Regions from separate parts of the Xanthomonas sp. F4 genome, predicted to be linked through region 1. Evidence: riboswitches for the same ligand, from Rfam matches in the RefSeq annotation. Region 1 holds a riboswitch; the other holds the start of a gene.
The links. A riboswitch is a leader RNA that binds a small molecule or an ion and turns the genes downstream of it on or off. The one in region 1 is predicted to bind cobalamin.
Positions count from the first base shown of each region.

Region 2: another riboswitch for cobalamin. It lies ahead of FHR66_RS16490 (CoA-acylating methylmalonate-semialdehyde dehydrogenase); the one in region 1 lies ahead of FHR66_RS19190 (ribonucleoside-diphosphate reductase subunit alpha).

Region 1 is NZ_JAASQX010000008.1:2,661-10,112, forward strand. Features, by position in the region: gene FHR66_RS19155 (EamA family transporter) at 1-453, opposite strand, end outside; gene FHR66_RS19160 (alpha/beta hydrolase) at 541-1,206, shown strand; gene zapE (cell division protein ZapE) at 1,203-2,300, shown strand; gene FHR66_RS19170 (hypothetical protein) at 2,323-2,715, opposite strand; gene FHR66_RS19175 (MarR family winged helix-turn-helix transcriptional regulator) at 2,858-3,316, shown strand; gene FHR66_RS19180 (organic hydroperoxide resistance protein) at 3,391-3,822, shown strand; gene FHR66_RS19185 (SIR2 family NAD-dependent protein deacylase) at 3,990-4,760, shown strand; gene FHR66_RS21195 (hypothetical protein) at 4,823-4,954, shown strand; cobalamin riboswitch at 5,176-5,394, shown strand; gene FHR66_RS19190 (ribonucleoside-diphosphate reductase subunit alpha) at 5,574-7,452, shown strand, end outside.
Region 2 is NZ_JAASQX010000005.1:176,632-184,083, reverse strand. Features, by position in the region: gene FHR66_RS16505 (enoyl-CoA hydratase/isomerase family protein) at 1-1,095, opposite strand, end outside; gene FHR66_RS16500 (enoyl-CoA hydratase) at 1,092-1,901, opposite strand; gene FHR66_RS16495 (acyl-CoA dehydrogenase family protein) at 1,898-3,088, opposite strand; gene FHR66_RS16490 (CoA-acylating methylmalonate-semialdehyde dehydrogenase) at 3,088-4,602, opposite strand; cobalamin riboswitch at 4,742-4,941, opposite strand; gene mntP (manganese efflux pump MntP) at 5,448-6,023, shown strand; gene FHR66_RS16480 (TonB-dependent receptor) at 6,380-7,452, opposite strand, start outside.

The sequences.
Region 1 (7,452 bases):
CAGCAGCAGCCACGGCGCGGTGCCTGCGGCGCTGCGCGGCGTCGTGTCCGGCCGCTGCACGATGCCGGCGATGGCCAGCAGGCCCAGCGCCAGGCCGGCCAGCTTGGCGCCGTTGGCGTGTTCGCCGAACCACAAGAAGGCCGCGGCCAGCGACAGCAGCAGCGACAGCCGCTGGGCGGCGTCGGTGCGCACGATGCCGGCGCTGGCCACCGCGCGGCCGAGCACCAGGAAGATGCCCGGCAGCAGCACGCCCAGGGCCAGCAGGGCCGCCCACGGCGTATGCGCGCCGTCCAGCGCGGCCAGCGGCGGCTGCAGCAGGGCCGCGCACAGCAGCAGCGCCGCCAGGTAGTTCCAGGTCACCGCCTGGGCCAGGTCGATGCGCCGTTGCGACGCCAGCTTCAGCAGCGCCGAGACCAGCACGCTGCACACCACACTCAGCAGAACGAAGACCACACGCGGGATCCGGATCGGGAAGGGAAAAGAACGCTGCGTGCACCGCATCCGCATGTGGCCACGACCCAGCCCCGGTATTATGACCGCATGACATCTCCCGCTTTCCCCACCGCCTCCGGCCCAGTGACGCTGCAAGGCCCCGCCGGCCCGATCGAGGCCGCGGTCGATCTGCCCGACGCCGACGTCGCCGCGCTGCCGGTCACCGCCATCGTCTGCCATCCGCTGTCCACCGAGGGCGGCAGCATGCACAACAAGGTGGTGACGATGGTCGCGCGCGCGCTGCGCGAACTGGGCGTGCACGTGGTGCGCTTCAACTTCCGCAGCGTCGGCGCTTCCGCCGGCAGCTTCGACCACGGCGAGGGCGAGCAGCAGGACCTGGCCGCGGTGGCCGCCTGGGTGCGCGCGCAGCGTCCGTACGACGCGTTGTGGCTGGCCGGTTTCAGCTTCGGCGCCTATGTCTCGCTGCGCGCCAGCGCCGCGCTGCAGCCGCAGGTGCTGATCTCGATCGCGCCGCCGGCCGGGCGCTGGGATTTTTCCGAGATGGTGCCGCCGCCGCAGTGGTTGGTGATCCAGGGCGAGGCCGACGAGATCGTCGATCCGCAGGCCGTGTACGACTGGCTGGAGACCCTGGAAGCGCAGCCAGAACTGGTGCGCATGCCCGACACCAGCCACTTCTTCCATCGCAAGCTGATCGACCTGCGCGGCGCCCTGCAGCACGCGGTCAAGGGCTGGCTGCCGGCGGCACAGGCGTGAGCGCGGCGGCATTGCCGTCGCAGCGCTACGCCGAGGGCGTGGCGCGCGGCGACTGGCGCGACGATCCGGCCCAGCACGCGGCGCTGGCCGAACTGGACCGCATCCACGTCGCGATCGTGGATGGCGACCAGGACGGCTGGCTGGACCGCCTGTCGGCGTTCTGGAAGAAGCCCGAGCCGGTGCGCGGCCTGTACTTCTGGGGCGGGGTCGGCCGCGGCAAGACCTTCCTGGTCGATCTGTTCTACGACGGCCTGCCGATCACGCGGAAGTACCGCACCCATTTCCACCGCTTCATGCGCGGCGTGCACGAGCGCCTGCGCGCGCATGCCGGGCAGAGCGATCCGCTGGCGAAGATCGCGCAGGAGTGGCGCAGCCGGCTGCGCGTGCTGGTGCTGGATGAGTTCTTCGTCACCGACATCGGCGATGCGATGCTGCTGTCGCGCCTGCTCGAGCGCCTGTTCGCCGAGGGCGTGACCCTGGTCACCACCTCCAATACCGCGCCGCAGAACCTGTACCTCAACGGCCTGCAGCGCGACAGCTTCCTGCCGGCGATCGCGCTGCTGCAGACCTACTGCGTGGAGCTGTACGCCGAGGGCACCGAGGACTACCGCATGCGCGCGCTGACCCGCTCGCCGGTGTACCGCGCGCCGCTGGCCGAGGACAGCGATGCCTGGCTGGAACAACGCTGGAGCGAGCTGACCGGCAAGGCCGAGGCGCGCCGCGGCAACATCGAGATCGAGGGACGCAAGATCCCGGTGCGCGCGCGCGGCAAGAGCATCGTCTGGTTCGATTTCGTCGCCTTGTGCGAAGGCCCGCGCGGTCCCAGCGACTACATCGAGATCGCGCACGAGTTCACCACCGTGCTGCTCGGCGGCATCCCGCACTTCGACCGCATGAACGAGGACGCGGCGCGGCGCTTCGTCAACCTGATCGACGAGCTGTACGACCGTCACGTCAACCTGGTCTGCACCGCGCAGGATCCGCCGCCGTCGCTGTACACCGGCGAGCGCCTGGCCGGCGCCTTCGAGCGCACCGCCTCGCGGCTGATCGAGATGCAGAGCGCCGAGTACCTGTCGGCCGCGCACCGGGTCTGAATGCAGGACCGCCGGCGCGCGCTCAGCGCACTGCGCCGGGCGCACACAGCCCGGCGACGAAGCGCGGCATCAGGCCCGCGGCCGCAATCTCTTCCAGATAGGAGGCCGCCAGGCAACTGGCGCCGCCCTCGCGGTGCGCGCAGCGGGCCGGGCCGAACGCGCCGTCCTGCGGCAACTGCCGGTCCATGGCCTGGCGCTGCGCCACCGACAGCCCGTCGCGAAACGTGTCCTCGGCATCGAGCAGGTCGGCCGGGGTGAGCCGGTCGGTCGGCACCGTTGGGCATTGGCGATGGGTTTCACGCGCCAGCGCGTCGGCGCCGGCACCGACCAGCACGGGGCCGGCGGGCAGGGTGTTCGGCACGACGGCGGCGGGCGCAGCGCCGAGTGCGGCCAACAGCAGGAACGCGATACGCATGCGGAAGCTCCTCGGGCTGCGCGGCAGCGTAATCCTGCGCCAGCGGCGGCGCAGTGGCAGGACGCCGACCGCTTCAGCCGGAAGTTAGCGCCGGCAAAAATATCGCTTGCGATTGAATCGCGCGCTATGTAATATCCCCTCCATGGACCGCACCTCTCCCCCCGACGCCACCGCGCTGCTGAAGCTGGACACCCAGCTGTGCTTCGCGCTGTATTCGGCCAACCTGGCGATGCACAAGCTCTACCGCGGGCTGCTGGGCGAGCTCGGCCTGACCTATCCGCAGTACCTGGTGATGCTGGTGCTGTGGGAACAGGACGGCTGCAGCGTCTCGGACATCGGCGAGAAGCTGTTCCTGGATTCGGCCACGCTGACCCCGCTGCTCAAGCGCCTGGAGGCGGTCGGCCTGCTGACCCGCCGCCGCGCCGCCGAGGACGAGCGCCGCGTGCTGATCGCGCTGACCGCCGAGGGCCAGGCCCTGCGTGCGCGTGCGCAGGCAGTGCCGGAAGGCGTGCTGTGCGCGGTCGCCTGCGACCTGCAGCAACTGACCCGGCTCAAGCACGACCTGGAAGAGGTCCGCGGCAAGTTGCTGGCCGCGCCCTGAGCGATTCCGGCTCCGATCACCCCATCCCCTCTACACCCATGGCGCCGCGGCGCCACCCTCCAAGGAGAACCACCATGGCTTCACCGACCACCATCGTCTACACCGCCACTGCCACCGCCACCGGGGGCCGCGACGGCCGCGCCGCCACCCCCGACAAGGCGTTGGACGTCAAGCTGTCGACCCCGCGCGAGCTGGGCGGCGCCGGCGGCGACGGCACCAACCCGGAGCAGCTGTTCGCGGCCGGCTACTCGGCCTGCTTCATCGGCGCGCTGAAGTTCGTCGCCGGGCAGGAGAAGGTGACGCTGCCGGCCGAGACGAACATCGAGGGCCATGTCGGCATCGGCCAGATCCCGGGCGGCTTCGGTATCGCGGTGGAACTGCGCATCGCGGCGCCGGGCGTGGAGCGTGCGACGCTGGAATCGCTGGTGGAGAAGGCGCACCAGGTGTGCCCGTACTCCAACGCCACCCGCGGCAATATCGACGTCAAGCTGGTCGTGCTCGGCTGAGCCAGCGAGCGGGATGTCTTGGCCGGTGCGTGCGCCGGTCCATGGCGGTAAGCGACGGGCGGCCAGTGGCCGCCCGTTCGCGTTGCGGGTGCCGCGCGTGTTGCCGCGCACATTGAGGCCGCCCTACGTCAATGTAATAGTTTGCGCTCCATCAAATCGGGCGCGCCATGCTCAGTTCCGCCTACAACGCCGAGACCGTCGCCGCCTTCCTGCAGGGCGCGCGTCGTGTGCTGGTGCTGACCGGTGCCGGCATGTCCGCCGAGAGCGGGGTGCCGACCTTTCGCGGCCAGGACGACAGCCTGTGGTCGCGCTTCGATCCCGAGCAACTGGCCACCGAGGACGCCTGGCGCGCCGATCCGGCCCTGGTCTGGGGCTGGTACCGCTGGCGCATGGCGATCGTGGCGCTGGCGCAGCCGCATGCCGGGCATCTTGCGCTGGCGCGCCTGGCCGAGGTCCGCCACACCACGCTGGTGACCCAGAACGTGGACGACCTGCACCAGCGCGCCGGCAGCGAGGTCGCCGCGCATGTGCACGGCCGCCTGTCGGCGCTGCGCTGCAGCGACTGCGGCCAGCCCTGGCGCGGGCTGCTGCCGCCGGTGGACGTGCACACGCCGAGCCAGCGCCTGGCGCCGCCGGTGTGCGCGGCCTGCGGCGGCACGGTGCGCCCGGGCGTGGTGTGGTTCGGCGAAGCGCTGCCGGCGGCGGAGTGGACGCGCGCGCAGACCGCGGCGGACGCCGCCGACCTGGTGCTGGTGATCGGCAGTTCCGGCCTGGTCTATCCGGCCGCCAGCCTGCCGCTGCAGGCCAAGGAGCGCGGCGCCTGCGTGGTCGAGATCAACCCCGAACCCAGCGCGCTGTCGGTGCGCGCCGATCTGCACTGGCGCGACAGCGCGGCGGTGGCGCTGCCGTTGCTGTTGCAGCAGTGCATGGCGGCCTGAGGCCGCTGCACGTTGAAGATGTGGCTTCGATTGCTTCGGTCGCCCCCCCGTGGAGTGTGATGATGGGCATCAAGCCTGGCCCCAGGCGCATCGCAAAGAGCACCGGCAAGCCGGATCGGCGTCAGCGGGACAACAAGGACATTCCGGGAAACACGAAATCCCTCAAGCCGCACAAGCACAAGCAAGGCGACTGAGCCGACCGGCGGCGCGGATGGCCGGGGAGGGCGCGCGCCGGGCGGCCGGCGGGCCGTTTCGATGGCATCTTGGCCCTTTCCGGGGCCCGGCTTCACGGCCCCGTTATGGCCGCGAACGTTCTCCGCGGCGGGGCCGAAACCGGCTGCCGACGGCAAACCGTTGCCAGGCTTAGGTTTTCGTAATTTGACCCATATTTAGCGTTGACGTCGTCGACCGACCACACTATCTTGGGGTGGTCGGTTCCGGCGGCCCCAAGCCGCGGGATCAAAAGGGAAGCCGGTGCGGCGTGCCAACGCCAATTCCGGCGCTGCCCCGCAGCGGTAATTGGGAACGAACCCGTCATCCGCACTGAGGCGCCCGCCTTGGGAAGCGACGGGCTAGGAACCGGCCACGGCCGTTGCCCATCAGCCCGAAGACCTGCCGACAGCCGCGCGAAGCACACCGCGCGGCGCCGACCGCGCGATCTCCGGGGGGAGATGGTCGGTGCAGCGATGACCGCCCGCAGGCCCGGTGCCTGCGCCGTTTGCAGTCTTCGCGACACCGCCTGCCCCTTCGGACCCGGTCGGACCGCTGCCTGCGAGGGTCGGGCGGCCGCGTGCACCACGCTTGGAGACCTTCATGAGCCAGACCCACAGCCTGCCGGCCACCGCGTCCGTCGACGCCGCCGTCGACCCCACGACCGCCGCCGCCACTGCCGCCACCGCCCAGCCGGAGCCGGCCAGCAGCGAGCCGAGCAACGACCAGCGCGCCGTGACCTGGATCGTCAAGGACGGCGGCAACCGCCGCATGGCCTTCGACCGTTCGCGCCTGCAGCGCACCCTGGACCGGATCCACGCCGAGTTCCCGCAGCTGGACGTGAGCGACTACGAGCGCAAGGCCTTCGCCTTCATCGAGAAGAGGGAAAGCCTGTCGGCCGACGACATGGTCGACTACCTGATCCGCGAGGCCGAGTCGCGCGTGGACATCGCCACGCCGGAGTGGGAGTACTTCGCCGCGCGCCTGTACCTGGACCGCCTGTACAAGCGCGCCAGCAAGAACCGTTTCTACGATGCCGGCGAGAAGTACGGCTCCTATGTCGGTCTGCAGGAAAGCCTGGCCGACCGCGGCGTGTACTCGATCGACATCCTCAAGAACTACTCCAAGGACGAACTGGCCGAAGCCGGCCGCATGATCGATCCGGAGCGCGACAAGCTGTTCGCGTACAACGGCCTGTACCTGCTGGCCACGCGTTACCTGGCCACCGATAACTCGCGCAAGGTCTACGAACTGCCGCAGGAGCGCTGGCTGACCATCGCCCTGTACCTGATGCAGGACGAGAAGCCGCGCGAGCGCCGCATGCAGCTGGTCGGCGAGGCCTACTGGGCGCTGTCCAACCTGTACATGACAGTGGCCACCCCGACCCTGGCCAACGCCGGCAAGATCGGCGGGCAGCTGTCGAGCTGCTTCATCGACACCGTCGACGACAGCCTGCAGGGCATCTACGACTCCAACACCGACGTGGCGCGCGTGTCCAAGCACGGCGGCGGCGTCGGCGCCTACCTGGGCTACGTGCGTTCCTCCGGCTCGGCGATCCGCGGGGTCAAGAACTCCAGCGGCGGCGTGGTGCCGTGGATCAAGCAGCTCAACAACACCGCCGTGTCGGTGGACCAGCTCGGCCAGCGCAAGGGCGCCATCGCCGTGTACCTGGACATCTGGCACCGCGACATCGAGGCGTTCCTGGACCTGCGCCTGAACAACGGCGACCAGCGCCTGCGCGCGCACGACGTGTTCACCGCGGTGTGCGTGCCGGACATCTTCATGGAAGCGGTCGAGCGCCGCGGCGAGTGGTACCTGTTCGACCCGCACGAGGTGAAGGAGGTCAAGGGCTGGTACCTGCAGGACTTCTTCGACGAGAAGCGCGGCGAAGGCAGCTTCCGCGCGCGTTACGAGGAAGTGGTGGCCGACGAGCGCATCGGCCGCAAGGTGGTCAAGGCCATCGACATGTTCAAGCGGATCATGGTCAGCCAGCTGGAGACCGGCAACCCGTTCATGTTCTATCGCGACGAAGTCAATCGCATGAACCCGAACAAGCACCAGGGCATGGTCTATTCCAGCAACCTGTGCACCGAGATCCTGCAGAACATGAGCCCGACGCGGGTCATCCAGGAGATGATCAGCGGCGACCAGATCGTCACCACCAAGCAGGCCGGCGACTTCGTCGTGTGCAACCTGTCCTCGGTGAACCTGGGCCGCGCGGTCACCGCGCAGCCGGACCTGCTGTCGCCGGACATCCTGGAGCGGCTGATCCGCGTGCAGGTGCGCATGCTCGACAACGTCATCGACCTCAACGAGCTGCCGGTGCCGCAGGCCACCATCACCAACCAGAAGTACCGCGCGATCGGTCTGGGCACCTTCGGCTGGCACCACCTGCTGGCGCAGAAGGGCATCGACTGGAACTCGCGTGCGGCCGAAGACTACAGCGATGAGCTGTACGAGCGCATCAACTACCTGACCATCC
Region 2 (7,452 bases), on a different contig from region 1:
CGCCCACGCGGCGGACGCGGCCTCGAGGGTGGCCGGCTGCCAGTGCGGGGCGCGGTCCTTGTCGATCAGCAGCGCGCGGATGCCTTCGGCGAAATCGCCATGCGCGGCGCAGTGCAAGGCGACGGTGTACTCCAGCCGGAACACCTCGGCCAACGACAGCGATGCGGCGCGCTGCTGCAGCTCGAAGGCCAGCCGTGCCGAGCCTGGCGCGCCGGCCGCCAACGTCGCCTGCGCCGTCGCCATCCACGGATCGGTGGCATCGAGGCCGGCGATCGCCGCCACCACCGCGTCCAGCGTGGGGTGCGCACAGGCGCTGGCGATCGCCGCGGCGTGCCGTTGCAACGGACCGGCCGGCGCAGGCGTGGCGAAACGGGCCAGCAGCGCGTCCAGCGCGCGCGAGGTGTCTTGCGCGGCAGCCGGCCAGGACGTCGCCTGCAGCGCGGCCAGCACCTCCGCACGCGCCGCCTCCGGCACGTGCACATCGGCCATGCCGGCATAGATCGCATCGCCGGCACCGAGCGGTGCGCCGGTCAAGGCCAGGAACAGGCCCGCATGCGCCGGCACCCGCGACAACAGCCAACTGCCGCCGACGTCGGGAAACAGGCCAACCGTGATCTCGGGGAAGGCGAGCCGGGACCGTTCGCCGACCACGCGGTGGCTGGCGCCCGCCATCAGCCCGATCCCGCCGCCCATCACGATGCCGTGGCCCCAGCACAGCACCGGCTTGGGGAAGGTATGGATGCGGTAGTCGAGGCGGTACTCGGTTTCGAAAAAGGCCTCGGCATGCGCATCGCCGCGCGGGTCCGCCTGCGTGTCAACGCCGTGCGCCACGCGCTCGCGCATCCCGCGATACAGGCCATGCAGATCGCCGCCGGCGCAGAACGCCTTCTCGCCCGCGCCCTGCAGCACCACCAGTGCCACCGTCGCGTCCTGCGCCCACTGCGTCAGCTGCGCATCCAGCAGGCGCGCCATCTCCAGCGATAGGCCATTGAGGGTGCGCGGCGCGTTGAGCGTGGCGATGCCAATGCGGCGGCCGTCGCCAGCGGCACGCGTCTCGAACAGCACCGCGGCGGCGTCGGTGGCGAGCGCGCTCACGCGTTCCTCCATACAGGCGCACGCTTGCCGAGGAAGGCGTTGACGCCCTCGGCCTGGTCGGCGCTGTCGAACAGATCCACGAACGCCTCGCGCTCGCTGACCAGCGCGCTCGCATGCGACTGCATGCGGGTGGCCTGCACCAGGCGCTTGGCCGCGGCCACGCTGATCGGACTCTGCCGCGCCGCCTTGGCCGCCCAGTCCAGCGCGCGCGCCAGCGCCTGCCCGGTCGGCACGATTTCCTCGACCAGGCCGATCCGCAGCGCGGTCTCGGCGTCGACCCGTTCGCCGAGCAGGATCATGCGCTTGGCCCAGCCTTCGCCAACCAGCCGCGGCAGGTTCTGGGTGCCGCCGGCGCAGGGCAGCAGGCCGACCGTCGCTTCGGGCAAGGCCATCTGCGCCTGCGCCTCGGCGATGCGCAGGTCGCAGGCCAGCGCCGCTTCGAGCCCGCCGCCCATCGCATAGCCGTTGATCGCGGCGATGCTGACCCCGCGGAATCGGCTCAGCGCCTCGAAGGCCTCGCCGAAGCGCCGTGCCGCTTCGCGCGCGAGCGCCTTGTCGCCGTCGGCGAACTGCTTGAGGTCGGCACCCGCGCTGAAGAACTTCTCGCCGGCGCCCACGAGCACCAGCGCATAGATGTCGCGATCGGCGTCCAGCGCGCCGACCAGTTCGCCCAGCGCACGCAGGCTGTGCACCGTCCAGGTGTTGGCCGGCGGATTGGACAGGGTGACCACGGCAGTGTGGCCGTCGATCTGCAGGGCCAGCCCGGTCCAGTCCCGGCGGCGGTAGGAGGTGTCGGCGGCGCTCATCGCAATTCCTCTTCGGTGTTCAACAGGTGGCGCGCGACGATCACGCGCATGATTTCGTTGGTGCCTTCCAGGATCTGATGCACCCGGCTGTCGCGCAGCAGGCGTTCGACCGGGTACTCGCGGATGTAGCCGTAGCCGCCGTGCAACTGCAGCGCGTCGTTGCAGATCGAAAAGCCCGCATCGGTGGCGAAGCGCTTGGCCATCGCGCACCACACCGTCGCATCGCGCGCGCCGGCGTCGAGCTTGCGTGCGGCGGTGTGCACCATCTGCCGCGCGGCGACCAGTTGCGTGGCCATGTCGGCCAGGGTGAACTGCAGGGCCTGGAACTCGGCGAGCTTCTTGCCGAACTGGCGGCGCTCGCCCAGATAGCGCCGCGCCGCGTCCAGGGCGCCCTGCCCCGCGCCCAGCGAGCACGCAGCGATGTTGAGGCGGCCGCCATCGAGGCCGCGCATCGCGATGCGGAAGCCCTCGCCCTCTTCGCCCAGGCGATGCGCGAGCGGCACGCGCACGCCGTCGAAACTCACCGCGCGGGTCGGCTGGCTGTGCCAGCCCAGCTTGTCCTCGTTGCGCCCATAGGCGATGCCCGCCGCATCGGCCGGCACAGCGAACGCGCTGATGCCGCGCGGGCCGTCCTCGCCGGTGCGCGCCATCACCACCAGCAGGTCGGTCGCGCCGGCGCCGGAAATGAACGCCTTGCTGCCGTCGATGCGGTAGCCGTCACCATCGCGCACCGCCCGGGTCTTCAGCGCGGCCGCGTCGGAGCCGGCACCGGGTTCGGTCAGGCAGTACGAGGCGAGCTTGGCGCCACTGGCCAACGCCGCGCCCCAGTCCCTGCACACGGCCGGCGTGGCGAAACGGGTCAGCATCCAGGTGGCCATGTTGTGGATGCTGATGAAGGCCGCGGTGGACGGATCGACCGCGGCCAGTTCCTCGAACACGATCGCCGCATCCAGGCGCGACAGCCCGCTGCCGCCGGCGTGCTCGTCCACGTACAGGCCGCAGAAGCCGAGTTCGCCGGCCTTGCCGATCGCCTCGCGCGGAAAGATCCCGTCCGCGTCCCAGCGCGCCGCGTGCGGCGCCAGTTCGGCCTGGGCGAAGCCGCGCGCGGCCTCGCGATAGGCGCGCTGCGCCTCGTCCAGCCCGACATCGGCCGACTGCTCCAGCGGCCACTGCATCGCCGCGGCCATCACGACAGGCGGATCGTGGTGTTGACGCCCTGCCCGGCGCCGGCATCGTCGAACCAGCGCGCAGTGACGGTCTTGGTCTGCGTGTAGAACTGCACCGCCTGCTTGCCGTAGGGGCCGAGGTCGCCGAGCTTGGAGGCACGCGAACCGGTGAACGAGAACAGCGGCACCGGCACCGGAATCGGCACGTTGATGCCGACCTGGCCGACATCGATCTCCTCCTGGAACTTGCGTGCGGCGGCGCCGGACTGGGTGAACAGCGCCGTGCCGTTGCCGTTCGGATTGACGTTGACCAGGGCGATCGCATCTTCCAGCGTAGCCGCCTCCAGGATCACCAGCACCGGGCCGAAGATCTCCTCGTCGTAGATGCGCATGCCCGGCGCGACCCCGGAGAAGATCGTCGGGCCGACGAAGTTGCCATGAGCGAATCCGGGCACCGTCGGGTTGCGTCCGTCCAGTTCCAGCGTCGCGCCCTCGGCGATGCCGGTGGCGATCAGCGCTTCGATGCGCTCGCGCGCACTGCGCGAGATCACCGGCCCCAGATCGGTGCCGGGTTCGCTGCCGGCGTTGACCTTGAGCGTCTGCGCCTTGGCCACCAGCGCCGGAATCCACTGCCGCGCCTCGCCGACCAGCACCAGCGTCGAAGCGGCCATGCAGCGCTGGCCGGCGGCGCCGAAGGCCGCCCCCACCAACGCGTCGAGGGTCTGCTCGCGCGCCGCATCCGGCAACACCACCGCATGGTTCTTCGCGCCCATCATGCATTGCACGCGTTTGCCGGCCAGCGCCGCACGCCGGTAGACGTGGGTGCCGACCTTGGTGGAGCCGACGAACGACAGCGCCTTGATGTCGGCGTGGTCGCACAGCGCATCGACCACCTCGGCGCCGCCATGCACGACGTTCAGCACGCCCTTGGGCACGCCCGCCTGCACCGCCAGTTCGACCAGGCGCATGGTCACCAGCGGATCCTGCTCGGATGGCTTGAGCACGAAGGTGTTGCCGGTGGCGATGGCCATCGGGAACATCCACAGCGGGATCATCGCCGGGAAGTTGAACGGGGTGATGCCGGCGCACACGCCCAACGGCTGCAAGAGCGTGTAGGTATCCACGCCGTTGGCGACGTTGTTGGCCAGTTCGCCGAGCTGCAGGTTGCCGATCGCCGCGGCCTGTTCCACCACTTCCAGGCCGCGGAACACGTCGCCTTCCGCGTCCGCCAGGGTCTTGCCCTGCTCGCGGGTGAGGATCGCCGCCAGCTCGCCCATGTGCGCACGGATCAGTTGCTGATAGGCCAGGAAGATCCGCGCGCGGGTGCCGATCGGCGTCTTGCGCCAACTCGCGAACGCGCGTTGCGCGGCGGCCACGGCGGCATCCACTTCCGCGGCCGTGGCGAACGGCACGCGCGCGAGCACGTCCTGGGTCGCCGGATCGACGACCTCGCGCCATTGGCTGCTGCTGGATTCGACGAACGCACCGTCGATCAAGAGCTTGACGGTCGCCACGTCGGCGCCGGTCCGGGTCATCTGGTTCACGGGTCCTGTCTCCTCATCGCATCACCACCGGGCGGGCGGCGATGGACAGGACAAGCGAACGCGCGGCGCAAGGGCCCCGACGTCGTTCCGCTCGTCAGGTTGCCCACCGCAACACCCGAGAAAGAACGTCGCAGGACGTCCACGTCAGGCCGGTCTCCGGGCTTGCGAGCAATGCGCGACCGCATCACCCCGACACCTTCCCGCTTGCGCAGTGGTCTGTTGTCGGGTGTTCTCGCCTACCGTTGCGGGGGCAGCGCCGGCATCGGACCGGCTTCCCGTTTCACCCGGTGCGTCTTGCGACGACCAGGCACCTGAAGCGTGGCCAGTGTAGTCGCGCCGCGGCGACGGCAACACGCTGCAGCGCAGCGCGCGGTGTTGGCGTCGGCACGCAGCGCCGCCATTGCCGACCGCACACAGCCGCGTTCGCCTCAGCAGGCGGCGCGTATCACCAGCATGCACAGCGCCGCAGCGGCGACACCGGATTCCCTGCAGCGATCAACCGAATGCGCTGCAGTGATCACGGGCGCTGCGGGCCATCGCAGCACCCCACGCGGAACGCCGGCCTGCACGCGCCGCTATAGCCGATGCTAAGAAGAGAAGCTGCAGGTTCGCGTGCGTTCCAGGTATGTTCGCCGCAATTGACGGCTGTTAGACTGCGCGTCCCCTTGGGGAGTAGCCTGCTGTCCGACCTGCGCGGACAGCGCCCGTGTCAACACACTCGGCCGATGCGCCGTGGTACGGGCAGCCAGTTCGGTTGGCGAGACCAGCGGCGAGTGCGCAAGGCGAAGGCCGGGCGCGCGCGCTCGTCGTTGTCGCCTGTCCCGGTACGGTTCCCCATGTCGTTTCTTTCGATTCTCCTGCTCGGCATCGCCATGTCGACCGACGCCTTCGCCGCCGCGGTTGGCAAGGGCGCGGCGATGCAACGTCCGCGCTGGGCCGACGCGCTGCGCGCCGGCCTGATCTTCGGCTGCATCGAGGCGCTGACCCCGGCGCTGGGCTGGGTGCTGGGCCAGGCCGCGTCCAAGTACGTGGTCGCCTTCGACCACTGGATCGCCTTCGGCCTGCTCGGCGCGCTGGGCGTGCACATGATCGTCGCCGGCCTCAAGCCGGAGTCCGACGCGCCCGACGAGGCCGCGCCCAAGCGTCACGGCTTCTGGAGCCTGGCCGCCACCGGGTTCGCCACCAGCATCGACGCGATGGCGGTCGGCGTCGGCCTGGCCTTCCTGGACGTGAACATCGTCGAGGTCGCGGCGATCATCGGCCTGTGCACGCTGACCATGGTCACCCTGGGCATCATGCTCGGCCGCGCGCTCGGCGCGCTGGCCGGCAAGCGGGCGGAGATCGTCGGCGGCGCCCTGCTGATCGCGATCGGCAGCACCATCCTGTTCGAGCATCTGCACGGCGCGGGGTGAGCGCCGCGGCGCCTGTTTCGGCCGGGATTGGGGATTCGGGATTGGGGATGTGCGGCGACGGTGCGCGCCCATCCCGCCATGCCGGCGCCTTCGGTCAGGCCGGCCTGTCAGTGAAGTTCAGGTAGGTGGACAGGATGCAGTGATGGCACTGCGCAGCGCCACCCAGGGAGTTGGGTGGCGCTGCGCGACCAACATCATGAGTTCTGCGGGAAGAATCCATAACTTGCCGTTGAAATTGATGGCGTGTTCGGGAAATCCTCACCAGCACCAAACCGACAACCAGGCATTACCCACTTGGAATCAGCGCCCCATGAAGAGGCGCCGATGCCATTTACTTCGCAACACCTTGCTGCGCATTAGAACTTGTACGTGGCACGCATCCAGTAGTAACGGCCCAGCGTGTCGTAGGTGCTCACGTCGGTGTTCGCGTTCAACACGTTGTTCTGATACATCATCGGCGGCTGCTTGTTGGTCAGGTTGTCCACGCCCAGATCCAGGCGCAGGTTCGCCCCGGCCATGTCGTAACCCACCTGCAGCGCGTGGTACATGTAGCTGCCGTAGTCCAGCACCACGCCCTTGAACTGCGCGTCGGCGGACATGTTCTGGGTCAGGTCGCCGCTGCCGACCTGCATCTTGCCGATCCAGCGCGTGGTCCAGCTCGCATCCCAGTTGCCCAGCTTCCAGCCGAGCAGGGCATGCGCGCGCCAGTGCGCGTAGTTGCCGTAGGACGAGTTGTAGCGGCCGGCCATGTGCACCACCGTGTCCCCGGTGTCGATGTCGTAGCGGTGCAGGTAGGTGCTGTCCACGGTCACGGTGAACTTGCCGTAGTCGGTGGCGGGCAGCGCGTAGCTCGCGCCCAGGTCGATGCCCTGGGTATTGAGCTTGCCGATGTTCACCACCGGCGTCTGGATGTAGTCGATGTTGCCGGCGCTGACGCTGCTGGCGGGATAGCGGTGGATGTAGCTGCAGTACGGGCTGTTGTTGTCGTTGTAGCAGAGGTCGGCCACGGTCTGCGCGGAGATCGGCTGGATCAGATCATTGAGCTTGACCTTCCACCAGTCGAGGTTGACCGACAGGCCCGGCACGTACTCGGGGCTGTAGACCAGGCCGTAGTCGAACGAGGTGCCCTTCTCCGGCTTGAGCTGGTAGCCGACATAGGTGGCACCGGACTTGATCGCGTTGGTCTGCGAAAGGCCCGTGCCGCTGAAGCCGGCCGGCACGCCGGCGCAGGCGTTGTCATGGCCGCTGCCGCTATAGCCGACGCACGGATCGATGAAGTTCGGCGCGTCGGCGGTCGGGCCCTGGTAGATGTCGGTGATGGTCGGCGCGCGGAACACCTGCGCCGCGGTGCCACGCACCATCAGGTCGTGGATCGGCCGCCATTCCACCTGGAACGAGGCGCTGTTGTTGCCCGACCGCACGCTGCTGT